One region of the Acidovorax sp. M2(2025) genome, then DNA from elsewhere that is predicted to be linked to it. Evidence: predicted binding sites of a transcription regulator. Region 1 holds the regulator's gene; each other region holds the start of a gene.
What was found. The regulator NrdR, encoded in region 1, represses ribonucleotide reductase genes. The targets are predictions, from matches to a motif close to CACNANATNTNGTG.

Region 1 (9,782 bases):
CTTCGCGTCAAAGGCAACACCCTCTACACCGCTACGCCGGACGAGCCGCTGTCGGGTGCGGTGGCGGTGATGGCCGAGCGGGACATCGGCTCGCTGGTGGTGATGGAGCATGGCGACCTGGTGGGCATGCTCACCTTCCGCGAAGTCATCCAGGCACTGGTCAAGAACGGCGGCAGCGTGGGCACGATGCTGGTGCGCACGGCCATGGACGATGCGCCCCTGACCTGCACGCTGGAAACCGACATGGACGAAGTGCGCCGCATGATGCTGGACCGCCATGCCCGCTACATGCCCGTGATGGACCGCCGCATGCTCATGGGCGTGATCAGCTTCTACGACGTGGCCAAGGCCGTGGTGGACAGCCAGAACTTCGAGAACAAGATGCTCAAGGCCTACATCCGCGACTGGCCTGAGGAAAAGACCGCGCCCTGAACCGCAGCGCGCTGCAGTGCCCGACCCGTGGGCCCGCTCAGGCGCCGCCGCGGGCGGTGCGCAGCCAGTCTGCCACGTCCCCGGGCGGCATGGGCTTGCCAAACAGATAGCCTTGCATGACGGGGCACCCGTGCGCCTGCAGCCATTGCTGCTGGCCCGGGGTTTCCACCCCCTCCGCCACCACCACCATGCCCAGGCTGTGGGCGATGCTGAGCACCGAGACGGTCAGCGCGCGGGCGGTGGAACTGGTGGTGAGGTCGCGCACAAAGGCCATGTCCAGCTTCAGCTCGGAAATCGGCAGGCGGTGCAGGTAGCTCAGGCTGGAGTAGCCCGTTCCGAAGTCGTCCAGCGACAGCTTGAAGCCCTTCTGGTGCAGCGCTTCGATGTTGGCGCGCGTCACGGGGCGCGCGTCCATCATCACGCTCTCGGTGATCTCCAGCAGCAAGTCTTGGGGGCGCAGCCCGTGCCGCTCCAGCGCGGCGCAGACCTGCTGCGCAAACTCGGCCTGGTGAAAGCTGCGTCCCGACAGGTTGACCGCCACGCAGGGAATCCCATGCCCCGCAGCGCGCCAGGCGGCCAGCTGGCCGCAGGCTTCGTCCAGCAGCCACAGCGTCAGCTCGTGGATCAGGCCCGCCTCTTCCGCCACGGGGATGAACTGGCTGGGCGGCACCATGCCCCAGTCCGGGTGCTGCCAGCGCGCCAGGGCTTCCAGGCCGTGCAGCGTGGCCGGTGACGAGCTCAGGACCTGCGGCTGGTACTCCAGGCGCAGGCTGCGGGCGGCCAGCGCCTGGCGCAGGGCGCGCTCCATCGCCGCGCGCTCCTGTGCGCAACGGTTCATCTCGGCGCTGAACAATTGCAGGCTGTGCAGGTGGTCGCTCTTGGCCTGGGCCATGGCCTGGTCCGCATGGCGCAGCAGCGTGTCGATGCCGTCGCCGTCCTCTGGAAACATGGCAATGCCGATGCTGGCCCGGCACACATGCGCCTGGCCGGAAATCTCCATGGGGCGGGCCAGTTCCTCCAGCAGGCGGTGCGCTGCCTGCACGGCCTGGTCGGTGGCGCAGTCCGACAGCAGCAGCACGAACTCGTCGCCCGCCAGGCGCCCGACCAGATCGCGGGCGCGCAGGCATTGCGTGAGCCGGTTGGCCACCTCGCACAGCAGCGCGTCGCCGGCGGCATGGCCCTGGGTCTCGTTCACTTGCTTGAAACGGTCCAGGTCGATGAACAGCAGCGCGCCGGGCAGGCTGTCCTGGTGCAAGCCGGCCAGCGCGCGCTCGGCGCTGGTACGGAACATCGCGCGGTTGGGCAGGCCGGTAAGCTCGTCAAAGAACGCCAGCTGGTGGATGCGCTGGCGGGTGGAGTGGCGCTCGATGGCCACGGCGCACAGGTGCAGGCAGACGTCCACCAGCCGGTGGTGCAGCGCGTCCGGGCCCCGGGGCTCGCGGAAATAGAACGCGAAGGTGCCCACCACCTTGCCCCGGTGGTCGCTGATGGGGCTCGACCAGCAGGCGCGCATGCCGCTGGGTGCGAACAAGGCACGGTAGTCCGCCCACAGCGGATCGGTGGCAATGTCCGTCACGACCACAGGCTCGCCGCGGTAGGCGGCCGTGCCGCACGAGCCGACGCTCGGGCCGATGGGCACGCCGTCGAGCGCCCGGCAGATGTCTGCGGGAAGGCTGGGCGCGGCCAGCGGGTGCAGCAGGCCCTGTTCATCCACGGCCAGGATGGACGCCGTGACCTCGGGGGCGATGCGCTCCACCTCGCGGCAGACCAGCGCCATCAGGTCGGTCAGCGGCAGTTCGTTGACCATGCCTTCCAGCACGCGCTTTTGCAGCACCTCGTGCATCTTGGTGAGCGTGATGTCCGTGAGCACGGTGATGCTGCCGCCCGGCCCGCCGGAGGCTTCGTCGGAGGCGTTGATCATCATCGACACCCAGCGGGGCTGGCCGGACTTGCTGTAGAGCAGGGTCTCCACATGGAAGTACCCCTGGGCCTGCAAGCCGCTGCGGATGTCGCCCAGCAGCCCCGGGTCGGAGTGCGGGCCCAGGAGCACGTCGCTCAGGTACCGGCCCAGCACCTCGCCCGCGCCGAATCCGAACAGGCGCGTGAACCCCCCGTTCACATAGACCACCCGCCTGGCCGTGTTGCTCAGCACGATCGCGTTGTCGCTGGCGTCCAGGGCGCTGCGCAGCGGCGCATCCCCCAACGGGGGCGGCAGGGGGACGCTGTTGCGCGGAGCCAGGGGAGGGGCGGGCGGTTGCGGGGAAGAGGGCGGCATGGACGTCCCGAAGTGGGTGCTGCATGCTAGCAAGCGCCTGCGTGCGTGCCAAGCGCGTTTGTGGCATGGCGGTGCGGGCGCCGGGCCTGTTGGCGGCGGCTGCTCTGGGATAATCCCGCGCCATGAGCGGCAATACCTTTGGAACCCTATTCGCAGTCACCAACTTTGGTGAATCCCACGGCCCGGCCATCGGCTGCGTGATCGACGGGTGCCCGCCCGGCATGCCGCTGGAGGAGACCGACATCCAGGCCGACCTCGACCGCCGCCGCCCGGGCACCAGCCGCCACGTGACGCAGCGCAACGAGCCTGACGCGGTGGAGATCCTGTCGGGCGTGTACCAGGGCAAGACCACCGGAACGCCCATCGCCCTGCTGATCCGCAACACCGACCAGCGCAGCAAGGACTACAGCAACATCGCCGAGAGCTTTCGGCCGGGCCATGCCGACTACACCTACTGGCACAAGTACGGCATCCGGGACCCGCGCGGCGGCGGGCGCTCGTCCGCCCGCCTGACGGCCCCCACGGTCGCGGCCGGGGCCGTGGCCAAGAAGTGGCTTGCGCTGCGCCACGGCGTGCAGTTCCGCGCCTGCATGACGCAGCTGGGCGAAATGCCCATCCCGTTCGAGAGCTGGGACCACGTGCAGCGCAACCCCTTCTTCGCCCCCGTGGCCGATGTGGCCGCGTACGAAGACTACATGGATGCCCTGCGCAAGGCCGGCGATTCGTGCGGCGCCCGCATCCGGGTGCAGGCCACGGGCGTGCCGGTGGGGCTGGGCGAGCCGCTGTACGACAAGCTGGACGCTGACATCGCCTACGCAATGATGGGGCTCAATGCCGTCAAGGGGGTGGAGATCGGCGCGGGCTTCGCCAGTGTGGCGCAGCGCGGCACGACGCATGGCGACTCGATGGCACCGCAGGGATTCCAGAGCAACAACGCGGGCGGCGTGCTGGGGGGCATCAGCACCGGCCAGGACATCGAGGTGAGCATCGCCATCAAGCCCACCAGCTCCATCATCAGCCCGCGCCAGTCCATCGACATCCACGGCAACAGCACCGAAGTCGTCACCAAGGGGCGCCACGACCCCTGCGTGGGCATCCGTGCCGCGCCCATCGCCGAAGCCCTGCTGGCGCTGGTGGTGATGGACCACGCGCTGCGCCACCGGGCGCAGTGCGGCGACGTGGTGCCGCCGGTGCCGCCCATCCAGGCCTCGTTTCTCTGAGACGGGGCCACGGGGCGGCCGGCACAGGCCGGCAAGACCCACAAGTCAGGGCGCGCAGGAATGCGCGCCTTTTTGTTAGGGCGTGTAGCAAAGAAGCAAAGAAAAAGGGGAAGGGCATGAACCGTTGGCGGGCTTGGGCAGCAGGGAGCGTGGACAAAGGGTGTGGCCGGACGGCGCGGGGGGCTGTCGTTGCCGTCGTGGGCGTTGCGGCGGTACTGCTGGCGGGGTGCGGGGCTCTGTCGCCCGCGCCCGAAGTGACTCGGCCGGACCATCTCGACATCACGCTCATCGGCTTCAACGACCTGCACGGCAACCTGGAGCCGCCGCGAATGGCGCACACGGTGAACGGGCCGGCGGGGCCGGTGGCCGTGCCCGCGGGCGGCATGGCGTACCTGGCAAGCGCCATCGCGGCCCTCAAGGCCCGTAGCCCGCACCATGCCGTGGTCTCGGCGGGCGACATGGTGGGCGCATCGCCGCTGGTGTCCTCGCTGTTCCTGGACGAGCCCACGATCGAAGCCGTCAACACCATGCGCATTGATTTCAATGCCGTAGGCAACCACGAGTTTGACCGCGGCTGGCGTGAACTGCTGCGCCTGCAGCAAGGGGGCTGCGAAAAGTTCACCGCCCGCCAGCCCTGCCAGATCAGCAAGCCCTTCGCGGGCGCGCAGTTCGGCTTCCTGGCCGCCAATACCGTGCGGGAGGAAGACGGCCGCACGCTGCTGCCGGCCACCGGGCTCAAGCGCTTTGAGCAAGGCGGGGCCACGGTCACGCTGGGGATGATCGGCCTCACGCTGCGCGGAACCCCGTCCATGGTCAGCCCGGCCGGGGTGGCGGGCCTGCGTTTCGAGGACGAGGCCGCCACCGCCAACGCGCTGGTGCCGCAGCTCAAGGCCCAGGGCGCCGATGTGATCGCCGTGGTCATCCACGAGGGCGGCAGCACCACGGCCGGCGTGCAGGAGACGAGCTGCGCCGGCCTGTCGGGCGACATCGTGCCCATTCTGGAGCGCCTGGACCCTGCCGTGGACGTGGTGGTCTCGGGCCACACCCACCAGGCGTACGTGTGCGACTACAGCCGCGTGAACCCGGCCAAGCCCTTCCTGCTGACCAGCGCCGGCCAGTACGGCACGCTGGTCACCGACATCCAGCTGCGCGTGGACACCCGCACGCGCCGCGTGGTGCGCAAGGTGGCGCGCAACGTCATCGTGCAGGGCGAGGCGTTTACCGGAGCGCAGGGCCCGGTCCCCATGACCGCCGTGGTGCCGTCTTTCGCGGCAGACCCCCAGGTGCGGTCGATCGTCGAAACCTACCGCGCCGCGGCCGTTCCCCTGGCCCGGCGGCCCGTGGGCCAGGCCGCCGGGGCGCTGCGGCGCACGCCGTCGCCTTCGCACGAAAGCGCGCTGGGCAATCTGGTGGCGGATGCGCAGCTGCACGCCACGCGGGCGCCGGAGCACGGCGGCGCCCAGCTGTCGTTCATGAACCCCGGCGGGTTGCGGGCCGACTTGGTGCCCGACGAGCAGGGCCTGGTGCGCTACGGGCAGCTCTACGCCGTGCAGCCCTTTGGCAACCAGCTCGTGGTGAAGACCTTCACGGGGGCGCAGATCCGCGCGGTGCTGGAGCAGCAGTTCGCCAGCGGCAGCAACACCGTGCAACGGCCGCGGGTGCTGTCGGTGTCGGAAGGGTTTTCGTACCGGTACGACCTGTCGCAGCCGCCCGGCGCACGCATCAGCGCCATGGTGCTGCACGGCGCGCCGCTGCGCGATGACATGCCCGTGCGCGTGGTGCTGAGCAGCTACCTCGACAGCGGCGGGGACCATTTCACCGTGCTGGCCCAGGGCCAGGACCGCAGGGTGGGTGCGCTGGACCTGGACGCGCTGGAGGCCTACTTCCGGGACCGCAGCCCGGTGGCCGTTCCCGCCACCGGGCGCATCACGTCCGCGGGCCGTACCGCGCACTGAGCGGCACGGAGGAGGGCGGGGGCGCGCGGGCGCGCGGGCACGTGGGCGTTGGCGCGGAGATTTAGATAAAAAGTGCCGCCAGCGCCCGTGGATAGTGCGCAAGCAGCTATCAAAAAGTGAGTATCTGGAAGCCGCGCCGCAGTCCGGCGGCGCGCAGCGCTTACTTGCGGACTTCGTCCACCATCGCGCGGAAGTCGTCGATGTCCTCGAAGCTGCGGTACACGCTGGCAAAGCGGATGTAGGCCACCTTGTCGAGCTTCTTGAGTTCGCGCATCACCAGCTCGCCGATGCGGCTGGAGAGCACTTCGCGCTGGCCCAGGTTGAGCAGCTTTTCCTCGATGCGCTCAATGGCGGTGTCGATCTGCGTGGTGCTCACCGGGCGCTTGCGCAGCGCCAGGTTGAACGAGGCGAGCAGCTTGCCGCGCTCGTATTCGATGCGCCGGCCATCCTTCTTCACGATGGCCGGGAAATTCACCTCCGGCCGTTCGTACGTCGTGAAGCGCTTGTCGCAGGCGCTGCACTGGCGGCGGCGCCGGATGAAGTCCCCGTCTTCAGACACCCGTGTTTCAACGACTTGCGTCTCCAGGTGGCTGCAGAAGGGGCACTTCATGGGAGCTCAAACGCCGGATCAGCGGTAGACGGGGAAGCGGGCCGTCAGCGCATTGACCTTCTCGCGCACGGCGGCGATGTTGGCCTCGTCGCGCGGGTTGTCCAGCACGTCGGCGATCAGGTTGGCCGTGGCGCGGGCCTCTTCTTCCTTGAAGCCGCGCGTGGTCATGGCGGGGGTGCCGATGCGCACGCCGCTGGTCACCATCGGCTTTTCCGGGTCGTTGGGGATCGCGTTCTTGTTGATGGTCATGTGGGCGGCGCCCAGCACGGCCTCGGCTTCCTTGCCGGTGATGCCCTTGGCGCGCAGGTCCACCAGCATCACGTGGCTTTGCGTGCCGCCGCTGACGATGCGCAGGCCGCGCTGCGTCAGCGTCTCGGCCACCACCTTGGCGTTCTTGACCACCTGTTCCTGGTAGGCCTTGAACTCGGGCGTCAGCGCTTCCTTGAAGGCCACGGCCTTGGCCGCAATCACGTGCATCAGCGGGCCGCCTTGCAGGCCGGGGAAGATGGCGCTGTTGATGGCCTTCTCGTGCTCGGCCTTCATCAGGATGATGCCGCCGCGCGGGCCGCGCAGGCTCTTGTGGGTGGTGCTGGTGACCACGTCGGCGTGCGGCACGGGGTTGGGGTACACGCCAGCTGCAATCAGGCCGGCATAGTGGGCCATGTCCACCATGAAGATCGCGCCGATTTCCTTGGCGATCTTGGCGAAGCGCGCGAAGTCGATGTGCAGGCTGTAGGCCGAGGCACCGGCCACGATCAGCTTGGGCTTGTGCTCGCGGGCCTTGGCTTCCATGGCGTCGTAGTCGATCTCTTCCTTGGCATTCAGGCCGTAGGAGACCACGTTGAACCACTTGCCCGACATGTTCAGCGGCATGCCGTGCGTCAGGTGGCCGCCTTCGGCCAGGCTCATGCCCATGATGGTGTCGCCGGGCTTCAGGAAGGCCAGGAACACGGCCTCGTTGGCGGAGGCGCCGCAGTGGGGCTGCACGTTGGCAGCATCGGCGCCGAAGATCTTCTTCACGCGGTCAATGGCCAGCTGTTCGGCCACGTCCACATGTTCGCAGCCACCGTAGTAGCGCTTGCCGGGGTAGCCCTCGGCGTACTTGTTGGTCAGCTGGGTGCCTTGCGCCCACATCACGGCGGGGGAGGCGTAGTTTTCGCTGGCGATCAGCTCGATGTGGTGCTCTTGGCGGGCGTTTTCGGCCTGGATGGCGGCAAAGAGTTCGGGATCGGTCTGTTCGACAAGAATTTTGCGGTCGTACATGATTGGCAGTCCTATGAACTTGTGTCCCTTGAAACAAGGGCTGCCCAGGCGAACGGCTGAACGCAGCGGGTGGCCCGTGCGGCACGCTTCCCAGTGGTTAACAAGAAGTGGCTTCTTGCTGGTTTCCACGTCAGCGGCAACATCCTGTGTGTGGATGCAGCGCCTATCGCCAGTCGCGTACCCCGCTAGTGTATCCGACACCTCGGCGGCCGGAATGTCTTGAGCCGCTTCTTAGAACGTAAACACGTTCTTACAGCCCGGAGAGCATGGCAACCTTGTCACCGTGCAGCGGCGCCGCAGTGGCCGGGGCCGCCACGGGCACCGACAGCGCAGGTGCCTGGGTGGACAGCACCGGCGGCGGCGTGGTCGGCATGGAGCGGCCGTTGGCCACCTGGCGCAGCCGGAAATGCTCGGCCAACACTTTGGCCGCATAGCCGCCATCGTCGGCCTGGTTGCCGGCACCCACATAAAAGCGCAAGCCGCCCTCGACCGAGCCGGCCCGGGCGATGCACTCTTGCAGCACCTTCGCGCCCACGCGCAGGTTGCTGACCGGGTCGAATGCTGCAAACTGCCCGCCGAAGTTCTGGTACTTGTCCGTGTGGACCGTGGTCATGACCTGCATGAGCCCTTGGGCGCCCACCGCGCTTTGCGCAAAGGGGTTGAAGCTGGACTCGATGGCCATGATGGCCAGGATGAGCGTGGGATCAATCTTGGTGCGCGCACCAATGTCATAGGCCTCGGCCACAAGAACGCTCAGCGGCTCGGGCGCGACGCGGTACTTCTTGCTGAGCCAGAAGGCGACGGCGGCCTGCTCCTTGGGCAGGTCCTTAGGGTTGCCCGCGGTGGCGCGCTCGCTGGCCTCCGGCTCGATGGGCACGCCCAGCATCTGCACCTGGCGCGCCTGCAGCCAGTTCATCAGCTCGGTCTCGCCGGCTTCGCGCAAGTCGGGCCGTGCGGTGAGGGTGATCACGACAAAGGCCACAGCCAGGCCGATGAGCGCAAAGCTGTTGTGGGTGATTTCAAGAAAACCATCGGTCACATCGGACACAAATGTCCGCACGCCGGAGATCAATTTTCCTGACGCTGTCATAGCTCTTCCTTTCTGAGGCACCGCAAAAGCGGGGCCGCCCTGACGGGCGGTCGGGTCTCTGCGGGTCGCCTGGATTGGTACGCCATCAAGTGCGGCAGCCCATCTGCGATGGGCGTTGGGCCTGCACTGACTTAGCCGGGGTCGGCAGCGAGGGTAGGTGGTTACCAGCCCCGGTTTTTGGGGCTGGCGGATTCTAGAAGTTCACTAAATGCAGAGTCAATACTAACATTTAAAACTTTAATATCAATAAGTTATGAAAAATCTGTAAAAAAACCCAGTTTTGGGCCCTGGAAAGGCCATGGGTTCCCTTGCGTGAGCGCGACCCGCTTGCCAAATTCAATCGCCCGTGCGGATACCATTGAAAACGCGGGTTGAGTTGGCCGGCAGGGTTTGGTAAGGTGCAGGTGCCTGTCGTTTCAGGCATCGCCAGACGAGGTCAGTCTCCCTCCGATGGGCATGCAGTGCCCTTGGTGCAGCAGACGCGGCTTTCCCTGGCAAACCCCTGGAGGCAATACCTTGCCTCCCCGCCATGTGGACGTTCATCTCCGCATGCGGACTGATGGCAAAGACCGTTGTGTCAGCCGTCAAGCCCGGTGGTCAGGCCTTGAGGCCCTGCCCACCGGGCTTTCTGTTTTTTACGCCAGTCTTCTGCGGCAGCCTGCGGCGGGAGACGGGGCGCGTGTGGTGATAATGGGGCGGCGCACCGCGCTCAGGCCGGGAGCCTGGTCGGGAGCCGCGCGCCGGCCCACGGTCACCGCGCAGCAGTTTTGTGCCAGGTCACTCTCTCGGGCCCGGCGTGCGCACGGCGTACCGCCCGGGGGCCAAACCCGGTGAAAATAGCAGCTTTCTTACCCTGGCACGGGCGGTGTCCTGCCGGGGTGGCCGCAAGGCGGTGGCCCTGGGTGGCCCGCCTTCTTTGTCATCCTCATGGACCCAT
Region 2 (9,782 bases), 800 kb from region 1:
TGGTCGCGTCCGCCGTGCAGGGCACCGGCGGCGTGCCGCCGCCGCGGGCGGCCCGCACCGGCGGCATGCAGGGGCGGCAGGCCAGCGCCGCGGTGGAATCGCCCACGGCCGGCACCGCCCTGGACCGGCTGGTGGGCACCTCCGAAGCCATCCTCAACGTCAAGCAGCGCGTGGCCAAGGTGGCCCGCGGCATGGCGCCCGTGCTGATCCACGGTGAATCGGGCACCGGCAAGGAGCTGGTGGCCCAGGCGCTGCACGCGAGCAGCCAGCGGGCCGACGGCCCGCTGGTGGCCGTGAACTGCGGCGCCATTCCAGAAAACCTCCTGGAGGCAGAGTTCTTCGGCGCGCGCAAGGGGTCCTACACCGGGGCCACCCAGGACCGCGACGGCTACTTCCAGGCGGCACGCGGCGGCACGCTGTTCCTGGACGAAATCGGCGACCTGCCATTGCCAATGCAGTCCAAACTGCTGCGCGCCATCCAGGAGCGCAGCGTGCGCCCCCTGGGCTCCACCCAGGAGGAGACGGTGGACGTGCGCATTGTCAGCGCCACGCACCGCGACCTCGCGGCCGACGTGCAGGCGGGCCGTTTCCGGCAGGATCTGTACTACCGTCTCAACGTCATCGAGATCGTGATCCCCCCCTTGCGCGAGCGCCGCGAGGACCTGCCGGTGCTGTGCACCGCCTTGCTCGCGCGCATTGCCCACGAATCCGGCCTGCCCGTCCCGGCGCTGTCCGGCCAAGCCCTGCAGGCCCTGGCGGCCCACCCGCTCACCGGCAACGTGCGGGAGCTGGAAAACCTGCTGCACCGCGCCGTCGCCCTGAGCGACGGCGACGAACTGCACATCGACTGGCCGTGCGGGACCGGGGGGGCCGAGCCTGCAGAGCCGCGCCCCCCGGCCGGGACCGCGGCGAATGCGCCGTACCTGGCCGAACCGCAGCACGGCCAGTCCGACGCCGTGGCGGCAAGCAACCCCGGCAGCACGGTGCCGCTGCCCAATGATCTGCAGGCCTGGCTGGACCATCAGGAGCGCGACATCCTGGTGCGCGCCCTGCGCGAGTCCGGCTTCAACCGGACCGCCACGGCGGCGCGCCTGGGCATCAGCCTGCGGCAGATCCGCTACCGCATCGCGCGGCTGAACATCGCCGTCCCCAACGACCAGGATGCGCATGACGACGCCGGCTGAGGCAGCGATGCCCGCAGCGGGCCCGTGGCAGCCGGGATGGCAGGGCGGATGGCTGCGCGGCGCTACGCGGCTCGACTCCCCCAACCACGGCGCCCGCCCCGCTGCGGCGGTGTCTGCCATCGACCTCATCGTGGTGCATTCCATCAGCCTGCCCCCGGGCGAATACGGGACCGGCGCGGTTCAACAATTGTTCACCAACACCCTGGACTGGGACGCCCACCCGTACTACCAAGGCATCCGCGGGCTGGAGGTTTCTGCCCATTTTTTCATCGAGCGCTCGGGGGCCGTGTGGCAGTTCGTGGATTGCGACCTGCGGGCCTGGCATGCCGGACAGTCGTCCTACCGCGGGCGCAGCCAATGCAATGACGACTCGATCGGCATCGAGCTGGAGGGCCTGGAAGGCGGCCCGTTCGAGCCCGCCCAGTACCAGGCCCTGACCCGGCTGTGCCAGGCAATCCAGCAGCGCTACCCCATCGCGCACATCGCCGGCCACGAGCACATTGCCCCCGGCCGCAAGCAAGACCCCGGCCCCGGCTTCGACTGGGCGCGCCTGCAAGCGGGCCTGCAGTGGCCGGCCCATCGCTTTCCGGCGGCGGTCCGGGCCCCGTTCCCGGCACAACCCTAGGGATGCTCTGCACGAATCGAGCGGCAAGTGGGCGCTGCGGATCGGGATGGGCTGCAAGACGCAAAGCGCAGCAATAGCCGAGCTATTGCGAGCATTTGCAACGCAGCAGACCGCCCGAGCCCGCAGATGCACACGGCGCGACGACGCGTGCAGAGCATCCCTAGGGATGCTGGCGGGCGTGTCGCGCCCGCGCCGCGCTCCGGATTTTTTTCTTTGTGCAACCGCACAAAACGCTGCCCCCAGAGGGCACGCCGCTTTGCAGGGCAAACCCGCCGGCGAAGCCTGTGCTGGCGCGGGTTGCGGGGCGCTTTTTCAGCCGTGCCGCGGCCTGGCGCGCGGCACGGCAGGGCCCTTTGGTCGCCTGGTACATGCTGTTTCGCTTTTTCGGAGCGCCGGGGGCGGTACACTACCGGTAGTGTCTTGAACGCATCAGACACACCATATATAGTGTGCGCCAGACCACCGCCCGCCGCAGCCACCGCGGCATGGCGGCCCGCAGTCCGCGCGCACTTCCCCCAGACAGCCCAAAGAAGAGGACTCCCCATGCAAGCTGGTTTGAACACGCCTTCCCCCGCCCATGCCACCCCCGCGGAGGCGCCCGCCGCGCCCTCCGACGCGTCCACCGCAGCCAACTCCCTGGCGCATTACCAGATCATCCGGCGCAACGGCGCGGTGGTGCCCTTTGAGCCGCAAAAGATTGCGGTGGCCCTGATGAAGGCTTTCCTGGCAGTGCATGGAACCCAGGGCGCAGCGTCCGCCAGCGTGCGGGAAGTCGTGGACCTGCTGACCCACAACGTTGTGCGCGCCCTGGTCCGCTCGCGGCCCGCAGGCGGCACGTTCCATATCGAAGACGTGCAGGACCAGGTGGAGCTGGGCCTGATGCGCGGCGAGCACCATGAGGTGGCCCGCGCGTACGTGCTGTACCGGGAGCGCCGCACCCAGGAGCGCGCCCGCCAGGTGGAGCAGCAGGCGCAAGCGCAGTCCGCCCCCCAGCTGCATGTGCTGGACGGCGGCAAGCGCGTCGCCCTGGACCCCCTGCACCTGCAGGCGCTGATCGAGTCGGCCTGCGTGAACCTGGGCGCGGACGTCAAGGCCGACCCCATCGTGGCCGAAACCATGCGCAACCTGTACGACGGCGTGCCCATGGAAGAGGTCTACAAGGCCTCCATCCTCGCAGCGCGCACGCTGATCGAGAAGGACCCGGACTACACCTACGCCACCGCCCGGCTGCTGCTGCACACCATCGTGCGCGAGGTGCTCGGCCGTGAGGTGCCCCAGGCCGCCATGGGCGAGGCCTATGTCAGCTACTTCCCCGAGTTCATCCAGAAGGGCGTGGACAACGAGCTGCTGGACAAGCGCCTGCTGCAGTACGACCTCCAGCGCCTGGGCGCGGCCCTGAAGGCCGACCGTGACCTGAAGTTTGACTACCTGGGCCTGCAAACGCTGTACGACCGCTACTTCCTGCACGTCAAGAAAACCCGCATCGAACTGCCCCAGGCGTTCTTCATGCGCGTGGCCATGGGCCTGGCCCTGAACGAGAGCGACCGCGAGGGCCGCGCCATCGAGTTCTACGAAGTCCTGTCGTCGTTCGACTTCATGTCCAGCACGCCCACGCTGTTCAACAGCGGCACCCTGCGCTCCCAGCTGTCCAGCTGCTACCTGACCACCGTGCCGGACGACCTGGACGGCATCTATGAGTCCATCAAGGAAAACGCGCTGCTATCGAAGTTCGCGGGCGGCCTGGGCAACGACTGGACCCGGGTGCGCGCCCTGGGCTCCCACATCAAGGGCACCAACGGCGAATCGCAGGGCGTGGTGCCCTTCCTCAAGGTCGTCAACGACACGGCCGTGGCCGTCAACCAGGGCGGCAAGCGCAAGGGCGCCGTCTGCACGTACCTGGAAACCTGGCACCTGGACATCGAGGAGTTCCTGGAGCTGCGCAAGAACACCGGCGACGACCGCCGCCGCACGCACGACATGAACACGGCCAACTGGATCCCCGACCTGTTCATGCGCCGCGTGATGGAAAAAGGCACCTGGACGCTGTTCTCCCCCTCCAACGTGCCCGACCTGCACGACCTGTTCGGTGCCGACTTTGAAAAGGCCTATGTGGCCTACGAAGAGAAGGCCGCCCGCGGCGAGATCAAGCCGTCCAAGACCGTGCAGGCCACGGACCTGTGGCGCAAGATGCTGACCATGCTGTTCGAGACCGGGCACCCCTGGATCACCTACAAGGACGCCTGCAACGTGCGCTCGCCCCAGCAGCACGCCGGCGTGGTGCACTCGTCCAACCTGTGCACCGAGATCACGCTGAACACCAGCGACACCGAAACCGCCGTGTGCAACCTCGGCTCGGTCAACCTGCTGCAGCACCTGAAGAACGGCCAGATCGACCACGAGAAGCTCAAGAAGACCGTGACGGTGGCGATGCGCATGCTCGACAACGTCATCGACATCAACTACTACGCGGTCAACAAGGCCCGCGACTCCAATCTGCGCCACCGCCCGGTGGGCCTGGGCCTCATGGCCTTCCAGGACAGCCTGTACGAACTGCGCATCCCCTACGCATCGCAAGAGGCCGTGGAATTTGCCGACCGCTCGATGGAAGCCATCTGCTACTACGCCTACTGGGCGTCCACGGAACTGGCCCGCGAACGGGGCCAGTACTCCAGCTACAAGGGCTCGCTGTGGGACCGCGGCATCCTTCCCCTGGACACGCTGGACCTGCTGGCGCAGGCCCGCGGCGGCTATGTGGAAGTGGACCGCTCCGCCACGCTCGACTGGGACGCCCTGCGCAAGAAGATCGCCCGGGACGGCATGCGCAACTCCAATTGCGTGGCCATCGCGCCCACCGCCACGATCTCCAACATCATCGGCGTGGACGCGTCGATCGAGCCCTCGTTCGGCAACCTGTCCGTGAAGTCGAACCTGTCGGGCGAGTTCACCGTGATCAACGGCTGCCTGGTGCGCGACCTCAAGCGCCTGGGCCTGTGGGACGACGTGATGATCATGGACCTCAAGCACTTCAAGGGCTCGCTGCACCCCATCGACCGCGTTCCCCAGGACATCAAGGCCCTGTACTCGACCGCCTTCGAGGTGGAGCCCCGCTGGCTGGTCGAAGCCGCATCGCGCCGCCAGAAGTGGATCGACCAGGCCCAGAGCCTGAACATCTATATGGCCGGCGCATCGGGCAAGAAGCTTGATGACACCTACAAGCTGGCCTGGGTGCGCGGCCTGAAGACCACCTACTACCTGCGCACGCAAAGCGCCACCCACGTGGAGATGAGCACGGTGAACACGCGCCAGCTCAATGCAGTCTCCTCGGGGCACGACGGCGGCGCGGCAGCACAGGCCGCAGCGCCGGCCCAGGCCCAGCCCAGCGCTCTGGAAGCAGCGGCTGCGGCGGCTGCAGCGCAGGCAGCGGCACTGCCCGCCACCGACATCAAGTTCTGCGCCATCGACGACCCCACCTGCGAAGCCTGCCAATAAAGGTTTCGCCTGCGACGCACCGGGTGCACCTGGTGCGTCGCAACGGTGCTGTGAAGCAACAAATCCTTGCTGCGCAACGCTTCGGTGCTTTTCTTTTCGCAGCACTGCTTTCATAATCCGAACACTGGAAAATCTATGTTGACCTGGGACGAAGAAGTCAAGCCCTCATCGCAAAATCAACTGGACGGCGGTCTGCAAAACAACCGCCAGGCGGGGCAACCGCCCCTGTCTTTTCAGACCCCGTCGTTGCAGCCCGTGGCCACCACCGCAACGCCCGCTTCCAGCGCGCAGACCTCCGCATCGGCTGCCGCACACCGCCGTGTCAACGCGGCCGACAAGCGCATCATCAACGGCCAGACCGACGTCAATCAACTGGTGCCGTTCAAGTACAAGTGGGCCTGGGAAAAATACCTGGCCACGTGCGCAAACCACTGGATGCCGCAAGAGGTGAACATGACGCGCGACATCGCGTTGTGGAAGGACCCGAACGGCCTGTCGGAAGACGAGCGCCGCATCATCAAGCGCAACCTCGGCTTCTTCGTCACCGCGGACTCCCTGGCGGCCAACAACATCGTGCTGGGCACCTACCGCCACATCACGGCCCCGGAATGCCGCCAGTTCCTGCTACGCCAGGCCTTCGAGGAAGCCATCCACACCCACGCCTACCAGTACATCGTGGAGTCTCTGGGCCTGGACGAGGGCGAGATCTTCAACGCGTACAACGAAGTTGCGTCCATCCGCGACAAGGATGAATTCCTGATCCCGTTCATCGACGCGATCATGGACCCCAACTTCAAGACCGGCACGCCCGAAAGCGACCAGACGCTGCTCAAGTCGCTCATCGTCTTCGCCTGCCTGATGGAAGGCCTGTTCTTCTACGTCGGCTTCACGCAGATCCTTGCCCTGGGCCGCCAGAACAAGATGACGGGCGCTGCCGAGCAGTACCAGTACATCCTGCGCGACGAATCGATGCACTGCAATTTCGGCATCGACCTGATCAACCAGCTCAAGCTGGAGAACCCGCACCTGTGGACCGCCGAGTTCAAGGCCGAGATCAAGGCCTTGTTCCTCAAGGCGGTGGAGCTGGAGTACCGCTACGCGGAGGACACCATGCCCCGCGGGGTGCTGGGGCTCAATGCGTCCATGTTCAAAGGCTACCTGCGCTACATCGCAAACCGCCGGGCGACGCAGATCGGGCTGGAAACGCTGTTCCCCAACGAAGAGAACCCGTTCCCCTGGATGAGCGAGATGATTGATCTGAAGAAGGAACGTAACTTCTTCGAGACCCGCGTGATCGAATACCAGTCCGGTGGTGCGCTGTCCTGGGACTAGCGCCTTTTTCCGCATCACACCACCATGGCTTGCACACCACGCCCCACACCGCCAGCGCCCCATGGCGCGGCCCTGTGGGGCGTTTCCGTGTTCATGGGGATGGACCCAGTCTCCATCCCCATGGATCGCTTCCTGTCCACTGCAGACAGGGAGTGCTCTTTGCAAATTGACCCAAGGAGAACATGATGGCAACTGCGAAAAAACCGGCCGCCAAGAAGGCAGCCCCCGCGAAGAAAGCTGCAACCGCTGCCAAGCCAGCCGCAGCAAAGAAAGCTGCACCCGCCAAGAAGGCCGCAGCACCCGCCAAGAAGGCCGCTCCTGCCAAGAAGGCCGTAGCAGCAAAGAAGGCCGCTCCCGCCAAGAAGGCAGCAGCACCCGCCAAGAAAGCCGCTCCTGCCAAGAAGGCCGTAGCAGCGAAGAAGGCCGCTCCCGCCAAGAAGGCAGCAGCACCCGCCAAGAAAGCCGCTCCTGCCAAGAAGGCCGTAGCAGCGAAGAAGGCCGCTCCCGCCAAGAAGGCAGCAGCACCCGCCAAGAAAGCCGCTCCTGCCAAGAAGGCCGTAGCAGCGAAGAAGGCCGCTCCTGCCAAGAAGGCTGCAGCACCTGCGAAGAAGGCTCCTGCCGCTGCGAAGAAGGCTGCCCCTGCCAAGGCTCCCGCTAAGAAGGCAGCCCCCAAGAAGGCCGCCAAGGCGCCTGCCCCTGCCCCTGCTGCGGCCCCCGCCGCCCAGACCACGCTGAACCCTCAGGCAGCCTGGCCTTTCCCTACGGGCAACAAGCCCTAAGACGAACGCCGCGCGCGTTCCTCAACCCGGCGCCAACGCGCCGGGTTTTTTTATGGGTGCAACGCGCAGTCCGTCAGGCGCTGGCCCGGGTTGCTCACGGAGCACCGGCGCCAGAAGGCGGGCCGCCGTCTGGCCACCGGGTCCTGAACCTGGACGCCCACCGCAGAGCCACCGTTGCCGCGCAATGAAAACGCCGCGGCCCAACATGCGCTCGCAGAACGTTACTGGGGCACGAAATCCAGCGTGTAATTCTGCGGCCCGCGCTGCGCGATCTTCAGCGCCCCCACCCGGTTGCCGAGCTCGGCGCAACGCACCAGCGGCCAGCCTTTTTCCAGGCCGAACAGCAGCGCACCGCGCCAGGCATCGCCACACCCCGTCGGGTCGACCACGGCGGCAGGCACCACGGCCGGCACATGGGTCTTTGCTCCGTCCACCCAGACCTCGCAGCCCTCGGCGCCCAGCGTCACCACCAGTCCGCGCACCTTGCGCGAAATCTCCGCCAGAGTCCAGCCGGTGCGGTCGCACAGCATCTTTCCCTCGTAATCGTTCACCGTGACCCAGGCGGCCTGCTCCACAAACCGGGCCAGCTCCTCGCCGTTGAACATGGGCAGCCCTTGGCCCGGGTCGAACACAAAGGGAATTCCGGCCGCTGCAAACTGCGCCGCGTGCTCCAGCATGGCATCGCGCCCATCGGGTGCAATGATGCCGACCTGCACGCCCCCGCCTGCTTCGATGCGGTTGCGGTGCGCCTGCATCATCGCGCCCGGGTGGAAGGCGGTGATCTGGTTGTTGTCCCGGTCGGTCATGATCATGGCCTGGGCCGTGTAGGTCTCTTGCACCTGGCCCACATGGCGCGTGCTGATGCCCAGCGACTCCAGCCGCTGCAGGTAGTCCGCACCATCGCTGCCCAGCATGGCCATGGGCAGGGGCTCCCCGCCCAGCAGCTTGAGGCTGTAGGCAATATTGCCGGCGCATCCGCCGAAGTCGCGCCGCAGCGAAGGAACCAGGAAAGAGACATTCAGGATGTGCAGCTGGTCGGGCAGTATCTGCTCGGCAAAGCGTCCCTCGAAAGTCATGATGGTGTCGAACGCGAGAGAACCGCAAATAAGGGCTGCCATATCAGAAGGACAAGTAGGTAAAGAAGGGAAAAAGCGGGAAGGCCGCTCAGGGATAGAACGCAAGCAGCCGGTAGCCGGCCACGCGCGCGCCCCCCGTGGTCACCAGCACCGACACCGAGGCATTCCATTCGCCGCGGGCCGGCAGTTCGCCGGAAGCGCCCAGGTCGGCCGGCAACAGCACCCGGCGCAGCACCGGCTGGTCCTGGGCGTCGGTCAGGGTCAACTCGACCGCCGGCGTGGCCACGGGAATGGCGGCCAGGTTCTTCATGGTCAGCGCCAGCTGGTAGCTGTCGCCCCGGGCCTTGTTGAACGATGAGCTGTCAATGACCACGTCCGCAATCTGGCGGTAGGGCGCAACCTCGCAGCGCAGCGGCTCGCACAGCGCCAGCAGCCAGGGCTGCAAGCGCACATTCATGGCGGCCAGCCGGTCGCGCTCCTGCACCGCAACCTGCAGGCCCAGCCCCGCCAGCGATGCAAGGACCAGCAGCACCAGGACACCGCGTACCAGTGGCCTGCGCCAGAACGCCTTGCGCCGCGCCGCCACGACGAAGCTGACCTCCTCGTGATCGGCCGGCGCTTCGTCCTCGGCACTGCGGTCTTCGCCCTGCGGCGCCGCGTCTGCGTCGGCCGCAGAAGGCTTGGCAGTACGGGCGCGCAGTACCCGGGCTGGCGTGCGCTCGTCGACCAGGGCCAGGGTCTCCGGCACCGGAGCCGGCGGCGCAGGCACAAAATCCACCGGCGGCAAGGGCGTGGCAGTGCCTTGCCCAGGGGCAGCGGCCGGCGGCTCTAGTGCTTCCCCGTCGTCCAGCACGGGCGCTGGGGGCGGCTCCGTCTCCACAGCCGCGGGGGCCGGCAGGTCGGGCTCGGGATCGATGGGCGGCAGCGGGTCCGCGGCAAGCTCCGGCTCCGGGGGCAACTCCTCGTCGTCCGGCAGGGTGGCCGAAGGCAATTCGTATCCCGCAGCCAGGGGCGGCAGGGTCGTCGGCTCGGCGCCGGCCTCCGGCAGCCCGGCCCTTTCTATCGCCTGCGGCGGGACCAGGTTCTCGGCACCGGGGACCCGGCTTTCGACGCCGGACTGCACCTCGACGGGCGCAGCGCTGGGCCGCCAGGAGAATGCATCCAGAAGCCCCGCCTCCAGCCCTGGCGGCTGCTGCGCCGCCTCGCCCCCCCGCGCGGAGAGGAACGCAGGGACGGCAGGCTGGGGAACCTCCAGGACCGGGACGGCATCCTCCTGCGGAGAGTCCGCTTCGGCGAC
Region 3 (9,782 bases), 1.9 Mb from region 1:
TGCGGGTGCTGCGTGTGGCGCACGGCGTTGACCATGGAGGGGAAGCGCGATGCCTGCACGCCCACCACTTCGATGCCGGGCTTGACGGCCTTGGCCGCCGTGGCCATGCCGGCGATGAGGCCGCCGCCGCCGATGGCGATGACCAGGGTGTCCAGATCCGGCTGCGCGGCCAGCATCTCCAGCGCCACCGTGCCCTGGCCGGCGGCGATGGCCTCATCGTCGTAGGGGTGCACGAACGTGAGGCCCTGGCGCTCGGCCAGCGCATAGGCGTGCTGCCGCGCTTCCTCCAGCGTGTCGCCGTGCAGAACCACCTCGGCGCCAAAGCCGCGCGTGCGCTCCACCTTCACGCCCGGGGTGAAGCGCGGCATCACGATCACCGCGCGCAGGCCCAGGCGCTGCGCGTGGTAGGCCACGCCCTGCGCGTGGTTGCCCGCGCTCATGGCGACCACGCCCCGCGCCCGCTCGTCGGCCGACAGCTGCGTGAGGCGGTTGTAGGCGCCGCGCTCCTTGAACGACGCGGTGAACTGCAGGTTTTCAAACTTCAGGAACACCTGCGCGCCCACGATCTGCGAGAGCGTCTTGGATTCCACACAGGGCGTGTCCAGCACCTGGCCTTGTAGGCGGGCGGCGGCGTCGCGGATGTCTTGGAGGGTGAGCATGGCGCCATTGTGGCCCAGTCCCGGGAGCGCGCCGCCGCCGCGAAGGTCTGTGAAGAAAAATGGCCTCTGGCGCCCGCCAGTCAAGCGCAAAAAGCTATAAAAATAGTAGCAAACTACTTGAGCCCGAGCCGCCGTGCCAGCTTGTGCAGGTTGCTGGCGTCCACCTCCAGCATCCGCGCGGCCTGGGCCCAGTTGCCCTGGCAGCGGCCCAGCGCGGCGCTGATGTGCGCGCGCTGGCAGGCGTCCACCACGTCCCGCAGGGGACCGGGGGCCGTGCCGGTTTCGCCCGCCGGCGGGGGCGGCGCGGGCGGGCGCGCGGGGGTGGCGCCAGCCGCCGCGGGGGGCACGGCCGTGTTGGACTCCAGGTCGAGCAGCGCCGGCTCCAGCGTCACGATGTCCGCCCGGTTCACCCCGCTGCGGCTCAGCGCCTTGAGGGCGGCGCGGCTGATCACGTGTTCCAGCTCGCGGATGTTGCCGGGCCAGGCATAGCGGCGCAGCGCCTCCTGGGCGGCGCTGGACAGGCGCAGGCTGCGCAGGCCCAGCCGGGCGCGGTTGAGCTCCAGGAACCGGCCGGCGATCAGCAGCACGTCGTTGCCCCGCTCGCGCAGCGGCGGGATGGGCACGGGGTACACCGACAGGCGGTGGTACAGGTCGGCACGGAAGGCCCCGGCCGTCACCTGCTCGCGCAGGTTGCGGTTGGTGGCCGCGATCACGCGGACATGGACGCGGCGGGGGCGGTCGGCGCCCAGGCGCTGGATTTCGCCGTTCTGCAGCGTGCGCAGCAGCTTGGCCTGGACGGGCAGGGGCAGCTCACCCACCTCGTCCAGAAACAGCGTGCCGCCATCGGCGGCCTCGAAGCGGCCGGGGCGGTCGGTCACGGCGCCGGAGAACGCGCCGCGCACATGGCCGAACAGCTCGCTCTCCGCCAGCGACTCGGGCAGGGCCGCGCAGTTCACATGCACCAGCGGCTTGCTGCGGCGGGGCGACTGGCGGTGCAGCCGGCGCGCAAACAGTTCCTTGCCCACCCCGGTCTCGCCCAGCAGCAGCACGGGCAGGTCGGAGGCGGCCACCACATCCAGCTCGTGCAGCAGGCGCAGCAGCGGGGCGCTCTGGCCCACGATCTCCTGGTCGGCGTCGCCGCCGACGGCGCCGCGCTCGTCGTCGCCAGCGCGCAGGGGCGGGGTGGTGCGCAGGGCCTGCACCTCGCGTTCCAGCCGGGAGATGCGCACCGCGGCCTCGGCCAGCACGCGGTAGCCGGCCAGCGCGGCGCGTGCGTCTTCGCCGAAGGTGCCGGTCTGCAAGGCGTCCAGGGTGAGCACGCCCCAGGGCTTGCCGTCCACCTCCAGGCGCGTGCCCATGCAGTCGTGCACGGGCAGGGGCTCGCCCACCAGCGTGTCCAGCAGGCCGTCGTACGGGTCGGGCAGCTGGCTGTCGTGGTGAAAGCAGGTCACCTCGCCGCGCGCCAGGATGGCCGCCAGCCGGGGGTGCTGGCTGACGGCAAAGCGCCGCCCCAGGGCTTCGGGCACCAGCCCGTCCACCGCCACGGGGCGCAGGTGGTCAGCCTCCAGCTGCAGCAGCGCCACGGCCCCGCAGCGAAAGCGCGCCCGCAGGTGGGCCGCCAGCCGCTGCAGGCGCACGGCCTGCGGCAGGTCGGTGGCCAGGTCTGCGAGCACGGGGTTTTCAAGCATGGTGCATATTACCCTGGTGTGGTGAAAAACACCTTGATTGGCGGGGTGAAAAACACCTGCCCTGCGCCAAGTCCTTGATTCGCAAGGGCACGCCGGCTGGCCCGCGGCTTGCGATACCCGAAAGCCCTTCACCGCCGCACCGCGCTTTTCCTTATGAACCTCGACAAATTCAAGCACCAGCACACGGACATCCTGCGCAGCATCGCCACGCTGCGGGCGCTGGCCCACGCGGGCGTGGAAATCCATGCCGGCTCCATCGCCCAGGGCATCGTGGCCATGAGCGGCACCATCAAGCTGCACCTGGCCGTGGAAGACCAGGTGCTGTACCCCGCGCTGCAGCGGGGCGGCAATCCCGACCTGGCGCGCATGGGCCGCCAGTACCAGAGCGAGATGGCGTCCATCGCCAGCGCCTACGACGCCTTTGCGCGGCGCTGGAACACCGCCGAGAACGTGCGCCGCGATCCGCAGGGCTTCCGCGAAGAAGCCAATGCGGTGCTGCGCCGCGTCTTTGAACGCATGCAGCGCGAGGACCGCGACTTCTATCCCCGCATCGAGGAGGAGGAGACGGCCCACTGCGCCTGAAGCGCCTCTTCGGTCCCTGCGGCCGCGGCCCGCGCATCCCCTGAGCACCTTGCGCACGCTCGCCTGAATCCATCGGTAGGGCCTGACGGCACCTTCCTTCTGCCGGCCTTCTGGGCCGGTTTTTTTTTGCCCGCGTGGGGTGCGCGTTTGTGCGGGATCAAACTACCTATAGTGTTTGATGGGTATCGTGAACACCATAGGTAGTGTTTTCAACCGTTTTACGAAGATCGGGCTTTTCCATGGCGTCCACCCTTGTCTGCCTGCCGCGCGAGGTCATCGACCGCAACGGCCAACGGGCTCCCTTTGATGCCGACCGCATCCGCGCGGCGCTGCGGCGGGCCGGTGCCGCCACGGGCGAGTACGGCGAGGACGAGGCGCAGCTGCTGGCCGCGCAGGTGACCAAGGTGCTGATCCACCGCTTCCATGGCGAGGCGCCCACCATCGAGCAGATCCAGGACGTGGCCGAGCAGACGCTGATCGCCGCCAACCACCTGGCCACGGCGCGCGCCTATATCGTCTACCGCGAGCAGCACGCCACCCTGCGCGCCGACCGCCAGGCGCTGGTGCACGTGGAAAGCTCCATCAACGAATACCTCACCCGCGCCGACTGGCGCGTGAACGCCAACGCCAACCAGGGCTACTCCCTGGGCGGGCTGATCCTGAACGTGGCGGGCAAGGTCACGGCCAACTACTGGCTCTCGCACGTGTACACGCCCGAGATCGGCGAGGCGCACCGCAGCGGCGACATTCACATCCACGACCTCGACATGCTCAGCGGCTACTGCGCTGGCTGGTCGCTGCGCACGCTGCTGCACGAGGGGCTCAACGGCGTGCCGGGCAAGGTGGAGGCCGGGCCGGCCAGGCACATGAGTTCGGCCGTGGGGCAGATCGTGAACTTCCTGGGCACGCTGCAGAACGAGTGGGCGGGCGCGCAGGCGTTCTCGTCGTTCGACACCTACATGGCGCCCTTCGTGCGCAAGGACGGCATGGACTATGCCGCCGTGCGCCAGTGCATCCAGGAACTGGTCTACAACCTCAACGTGCCCTCGCGCTGGGGCACGCAGACGCCGTTCACCAACCTCACCTTCGACTGGACCTGCCCCGAAGACCTGCGCGAGCAGGTGCCCGTGATCGCGGGGCAGGAGATGCCCTTTGCGTACGGCGACCTGCAGGCCGAGATGGACCTCATCAACCGCGCCTACATCGACGTGATGACCACCGGCGACGCCAAGGGGCGCGTGTTCACCTTTCCCATCCCCACGTACAACATCACCCAGGACTTTCCGTGGGAGAGCGAGAACGCAGAGCGGCTCTTCGACATGACGGCCAAGTACGGGCTGCCGTACTTCCAGAACTTCATCAATTCCGAGCTGGAGCCGAACATGGTGCGCTCCATGTGCTGCCGATTGCAGCTTGATTTGCGCGAGCTTTTGAAGCGCGGCAACGGCCTGTTCGGCAGCGCCGAGCAGACGGGCAGCCTGGGCGTGGTGACCATCAACTGCGCGCGGCTGGGCTACCTGCATGCGGGCGACGAAGCGGGTCTGTTCACCGCGCTGGACCGCTTGCTCGAACTGGGCAAGCAGAGTCTGGAGACCAAGCGCAAGCTCATCCAGCGCCTGATGGATGACGGCCTCTTCCCCTACACCAAGCGCTACCTGGGCACCTTGCGCAACCACTTTTCCACGCTGGGCGTGAACGGCATCAACGAAATGGTGCGCAACTTCACGGGCGGCGCGCAGGACATCACCAGCGACTGGGGCCATGCCTTCGCGCTGCGGCTGCTGGACCATGTGCGCGAGCGCATGGCGCAGTTCCAGGAAGAAACCGGCCACCTCTACAACCTGGAGGCCACGCCCGCCGAAGGCACCACCTACCGCTTCGCCAAGGAAGACAAGAAGCGCTGGCCTGCCATCCTGCAGGCGGGCACGGCCGAGCAGCCGTACTACACCAATTCGTCGCAGCTGCCCGTGGGCTTCACCGACGACCCGTTCGAGGCGCTGCAACGGCAGGAGGCCCTGCAGGGCAAGTACACCGGCGGCACCGTGCTGCACCTGTACATGGGCGAGCGCATCTCCAGCGGCGCCGCCTGCCGCGAGCTGGTGAAACGGGCGCTCACGAACTTCCGCCTGCCCTACATCACCGTCACGCCCACGTTCTCCATCTGCCCCACGCACGGCTATTTGGCCGGCGAGCACAAGTTCTGCCCGCGCTGCGACGAGGAGCGGCTGCAGGCCAAGCGGCGGCGCCTGGCGGCCTGACACAAGTCTTTAAGCAAAAAAGGCTTTCGGCGCTTGCGTGGCAAGCGCCGAAAGCTATCAAAACAAAAGCATTTTCAACCCCAAGGAGTTTTTCCATGCGTCCTCTTTCCACTCCCGAGTCCGCGGACCTGGCCGCCGTGCAGCTCACCGACGCCGAGCGCCAGCCCTGCGAAGTCTGGACCCGCGTGATGGGCTACCACCGCCCCGTGGCCAGCTTCAACACCGGCAAGCAGGGCGAGCACCACGAACGCCAGTTCTTCACCGAGCCCGCGCGCGGCCGCTAGGGCATGGCACGCTCCGCCCCGGCCGAGGCCTTGCGCATCGGCGGGCTGACGCCGCTCACCACCATCGACTTTCCCGGCAAGCTGGCGGCCGTGGTGTTCTGCCAGGGCTGCCCCTGGCGCTGCGGCTACTGCCACAACCCCGGCCTGCTGGACGCCGCGCAGCCCGGCGCGCTGGGCTGGGGCGACGTGCTGGCCTTGCTGCGCCAGCGGCGCGGCCTGCTGGACGGCGTGGTCTTCTCGGGCGGCGAGCCGCTGGCCCAGGCCGGCCTGCCCGATGCGCTGGCGCAGGTGCGCGCCCTGGGCTTCGCCACCGCGCTGCATACCGGGGGCATGTACCCCGAGCGCCTGGCCGCGGCGCTGCCGCTGCTGGACTGGGTCGGGCTGGACGTGAAGGCGCCCTGGGCGCGCATGGCCGCCGTCACCGGCGCGCCCGGCAGCGGTGAGCGGGTGCGCGCGTCGCTGGCGCTGCTGCTGGCCAGCGGCGTGGCGCACGAGTGCCGCACCACCTGGCACCCGGGCCTGTTCCCGCAAGAGGAACTGCAGGCCCTGGGCACGGAGCTGCGCCACCTGGGCCTGCGCGACTGGGTGCTGCAGCCCTGTGCCGACCCGCGCCTGCCCGGCAGCGCCCCCGCCGCCCGGCAGGCGCTGCAGCAGGGCGTGGCCCAGGCCCTGCCCGGGCTGGCAGGGGCCGTGGTGCGCGGCGGACCGGCGGTGTGAGCCGCTGTCTGTCAACGATCTTTTCCAGGCCCTGCGCGGCGCGGGCGCGCCCTTATCCTCATCGCACTGTCGAGTGAAGGAGAAAACACATGCAATGGCGCGCGATGCCCCTGGCCCTGGGGATGCTGGCGTTGGCCCTGACCGGCTGCGGCGGGGGTGGCGGAGACAGCGATAGCAGCAGCGACGGGGGTGGCGGGACCACGCCCGTGCCTTCAGAGCCGTCCACACCCTCCACGCCATCCGGGCCGTCCGTGCCATCCACGCCGCCCCGCCAGCAGGGGCAGTTGCTGTCGGCCCAGAGCCTGTCCGAGATCGGTGTCGACTCCTTCACCGCCGCGGTGGCCGCGGGCACGGGCCGCATTCCGCCCCTGCAGCCGCGCTACAGCGTTGCCACCTACCGCCTGACCTACCTCACGCGCGACGCCGACGGCGCCCTGGTGGAAGCCTCCGGCCTCGTGGCCGTGCCCAAGAAGGCCGCAGGCGCCGCCGCCAGCCCGGTGCTGGGCTACCAGCACGCCACCACGTTCACCAATGCGGAAGCGCCCTCGCTCAACCTGGCGCCCAGCGAGCCGCCGCTGGTGCTGGCCTCGCTGGGCTACATCGTCGTCGCGGCGGACTATGTGGGCTTTGCGCACAGCAACGCCTCGGCCCACCCCTACCTGCAGTCGCAGGCCACGGCCCGCGCCGTGCTCGACATGCTGGATGCCGCCCAGCAGTGGCGCCGCGCCGCGCAGGTGGCCGACAACGGCCAGCTGTACCTGCTGGGCTACTCCGAAGGCGGCTATGCCACCATGGCCGCGCACCGCGAGATGGAGCGCTCCCACAGCCCGCTGCTGCCGCAGCTGCGTGCCACGCTGCCCGCGGCCGGCCCGTTCGACATGCAGGTGACCCTGGACACCCAGCTGGAGCGCGTGCGCGACGAGTACCCCGCCGTGGGCTGGATGCTCAGCCCCGGCGCGCTAAGCCACCTGGGCTCCACCGTGCGTGACGAAGTGCGCCGCCTGCTGCTGCGCGCCCTGGTGCCGGCCGATGCCGACGTGCGCTACGACGCGCGCTTCCTGGACACCTACCTGGCCGACGACAAGGAGACGCTGCGCGAGCAGAACAGCGTGCACTGGGGCTGGACGCCGAGCGTGCCGGTGTACCTGTTCCACGGCCGCGACGACGCCACCGTGCCGTTTGCCGCCTCCGTGTCGGCCTACGACACCCTGCGCGCCAGCGGCGGCGCGCCGGTCAGCTTGCGCGAATGCAATAGCGTGGTGCCCAGCGGCCACACCGCCTGCGTGCCCGAGTACTTCGGCTATGCGCTGGCGGTGATGGGCACGGCCCCCTGACCTTGCGACCGAGTTGACCGTGCTGACCGCACCCCGGCCCGGCACGGCGCCGGGCCCCTTCGCCGCCGGCCGCCCCGGCGGTTACCCCTGCACCACCCGCAGCACGTCGGCGCCGTAGGCCTCCAGCTTCTTCGCCCCCATGCCGCTGATGCCCTGCAGGTCGTCCAGCGTGGTGGGCGCGCGCTCCGCAATGGCGGCCAGCGTGGCGTCGTGGAAGATCACGTAGGCCGGCAGGTTGTGCTCGCGTGCCACCTCGGCGCGCCAGGCCTTGAGGTTGATGAAGCGCACCTGCGCGTCCGGGCCCAGGTTGGCGGCGGCGGGCGGTGCGCTGCCCTTGCGGGTGCGCGTGCTGCTGCGCTTGGCCGGCGCGGCCGCGGTGGCTTCGCGCAGCTGCACCGGCACCTCGCCGCGCAGCACGGGGCGCGAGCCTTCGGTCAGGCTCAGCGTGTCAAAGCTGTGCCCGCTCTCCAGCATGACCTTCTGCAAGCCCACGGCCCCGGTGGCCAGCAGCTGGCGCAGCACGCCGCGCAGCTGGGGTTCTGAATAATCCTTGCCCACGCCGAAGGTGGACAGCTTGTCGTGCCCGAACTGCTTCACCTTCTCGGTGTCCTTGCCGCGCACGATGTCCATGATGTGGCCGGTGCCGAAGGTCAGGCCGCTGGCCTGCTGCACGCGGTAGATGGTGGACAGCAGCTTGCGCGCGGCATCGGTGCCGTCCCACACGGCAGGTGGATTCAGGCAGTTGTCGCAGTTGCCGCAGGGCGTGGAGTGCTCGCCAAAGTAGCCCAGCAGCCGCACGCGCCGGCAGTCCGTGGCTTCGGCCAGGGCCAGCAGCGCATCGAGCTTGCCGCGCATCACCTGCTTGAACTCTTCGCTGGCAGGGCTCTCGTCGATCATGCGGCGCTGGTTCACCACGTCCTGCAGGCCGTAGGCCATCCAGGCGTCGGCGTTCAGCCCGTCGCGGCCCGCGCGGCCCGTCTCCTGGTAGTAGCCCTCGATGTTCTTGGGCATGTCCACGTGGGCCACAAAGCGCACGTCGGGCTTGTCGATGCCCATGCCGAACGCGATGGTCGCCACCATCACGATGCCTTCCTCGCGCAGGAAGCGGTCCTGGTTCTGCTGGCGCACCTCGGCAGGCAGGCCCGCGTGGTAGGGCAGGGACTTGAGGCCCGCGTCCACCAGCGCGGCTGACATCTCCTCCACGCGCTTGCGCGACTGGCAGTACACCACGCCCGCGTCGTCCGGGTGCTCGCGCTCGATGAAGCGCAGCAGCTGCGCCAGCGGCTCCTTCTTCTCTTCGATGCGGTAGCGGATGTTGGGCCGGTCGAAGCTGCTCACGAAGTGCTGCGCGCCCTCCAGCTGCAGCCGCTCCACGATGTCGGCGCGCGTCAGCGCATCGGCCGTGGCCGTGAGCGCGATGCGCGGCACGCCGGGGTAGCGCTCGTGCAGCACGGTGAGCGCGCGGTACTCGGGCCGGAAGTCGTGGCCCCACTGGCTCACGCAATGCGCCTCGTCGATGGCAAAGAGGCTGAGCACGCCCTGCTGGTACAGGTCGTCCAGCAGGCCCAGGAAGCGCGGGGTGTTCAGCCGCTCGGGGGCCGCGTACAGCAGCGTGATGCCGCCCGTCTGCAGGCGCAGCTCCACGTCGCGCGCCTCGTCGTAGCTCAGCGTGGAGTTGAGAAACGCCGCCTCCACCCCCGCCTCGTGCAGCGCGCCCACCTGGTCGTGCATCAGCGCGATCAGCGGCGACACCACGATCGCCACGCCGCGCCCTTGCTGCTGGCGCACGATGGCCGGCACCTGGTAGCACAGCGACTTGCCGCCCCCCGTGGGCATGAGCACCAGCGCATCGCCGCCTGCGATCACGTGCTCGACGATGGCCTGCTGCGGGCCACGGAACTGCTCGTAGCCAAAGACGTCCTGCAGGACGGCGTGGGCGGGCGAAGGGGAGGAGGACGGACGGGCGGACAAACGGATGCTCTGAAATTGATAGCTGTCAGCGCTTGTCTATAAGGCGCTGGAGGCCATTTTTGCTTAAAACTGCGGGGCCGGGCCCGCACGCTGGCAAAGCGCCTATTGTGCGCTGGAGCCGCCGCCCAGCCGCAGCGCCTTGAGCCGCCGGTACAGCGACCGCTCGCTGATGCCCAGCTGCGCGGCCAGCGCCGCCTTGCTGCCCTGGTGGCGGGCCACGGCGGCCAGGAAGGCCTCGGTCTCGGCCGCGTGCAGGGTGCGGGGTGCGGCGGCCGGCGGCAGCGCCGGG

Region 2: the regulator NrdR is predicted to act here: its motif matches at 2,246-2,259, upstream of ACOYR3_RS19095 (ribonucleoside-diphosphate reductase subunit alpha).
Region 3: the regulator NrdR is predicted to act here: its motif matches at 3,122-3,135, upstream of ACOYR3_RS01550 (ribonucleoside triphosphate reductase).

What each region holds. Positions count from the first base shown of each region.
Region 1 is NZ_CP186262.1:3,346,741-3,356,522, reverse strand. Features, by position in the region: gene ACOYR3_RS15545 (CBS domain-containing protein) at 1-432, shown strand, start outside; gene ACOYR3_RS15540 (sensor domain-containing protein) at 470-2,707, opposite strand; gene aroC (chorismate synthase) at 2,830-3,927, shown strand; gene ACOYR3_RS15530 (bifunctional metallophosphatase/5'-nucleotidase) at 4,044-5,882, shown strand; gene nrdR (transcriptional regulator NrdR) at 6,043-6,492, opposite strand; gene glyA (serine hydroxymethyltransferase) at 6,511-7,755, opposite strand; ZMP/ZTP riboswitch at 7,791-7,942, opposite strand; gene ACOYR3_RS15515 (transglycosylase SLT domain-containing protein) at 8,006-8,845, opposite strand; gene ACOYR3_RS15510 (DUF349 domain-containing protein) at 9,781-9,782, shown strand, end outside.
Region 2 is NZ_CP186262.1:4,149,920-4,159,701, forward strand. Features, by position in the region: gene ACOYR3_RS19085 (sigma-54-dependent transcriptional regulator) at 1-1,184, shown strand, start outside; gene ampD (1,6-anhydro-N-acetylmuramyl-L-alanine amidase AmpD) at 1,168-1,809, shown strand; gene ACOYR3_RS19095 (ribonucleoside-diphosphate reductase subunit alpha) at 2,353-5,298, shown strand; gene ACOYR3_RS19100 (ribonucleotide-diphosphate reductase subunit beta) at 5,434-6,630, shown strand; gene ACOYR3_RS19105 (histone) at 6,816-7,409, shown strand; gene ACOYR3_RS19110 (carbohydrate kinase family protein) at 7,631-8,527, opposite strand; gene ACOYR3_RS19115 (DUF3426 domain-containing protein) at 8,574-9,782, opposite strand, start outside.
Region 3 is NZ_CP186262.1:341,769-351,550, forward strand. Features, by position in the region: gene ACOYR3_RS01535 (threonine ammonia-lyase) at 1-659, opposite strand, end outside; gene norR (nitric oxide reductase transcriptional regulator NorR) at 773-2,347, opposite strand; gene ACOYR3_RS01545 (hemerythrin domain-containing protein) at 2,501-2,929, shown strand; gene ACOYR3_RS01550 (ribonucleoside triphosphate reductase) at 3,169-5,187, shown strand; gene nrdD (anaerobic ribonucleoside-triphosphate reductase) at 5,283-5,471, shown strand; gene ACOYR3_RS01560 (anaerobic ribonucleoside-triphosphate reductase activating protein) at 5,475-6,188, shown strand; gene ACOYR3_RS01565 (alpha/beta hydrolase family protein) at 6,278-7,522, shown strand; gene recQ (DNA helicase RecQ) at 7,604-9,493, opposite strand; gene ACOYR3_RS01575 (sigma-54 interaction domain-containing protein) at 9,596-9,782, opposite strand, start outside.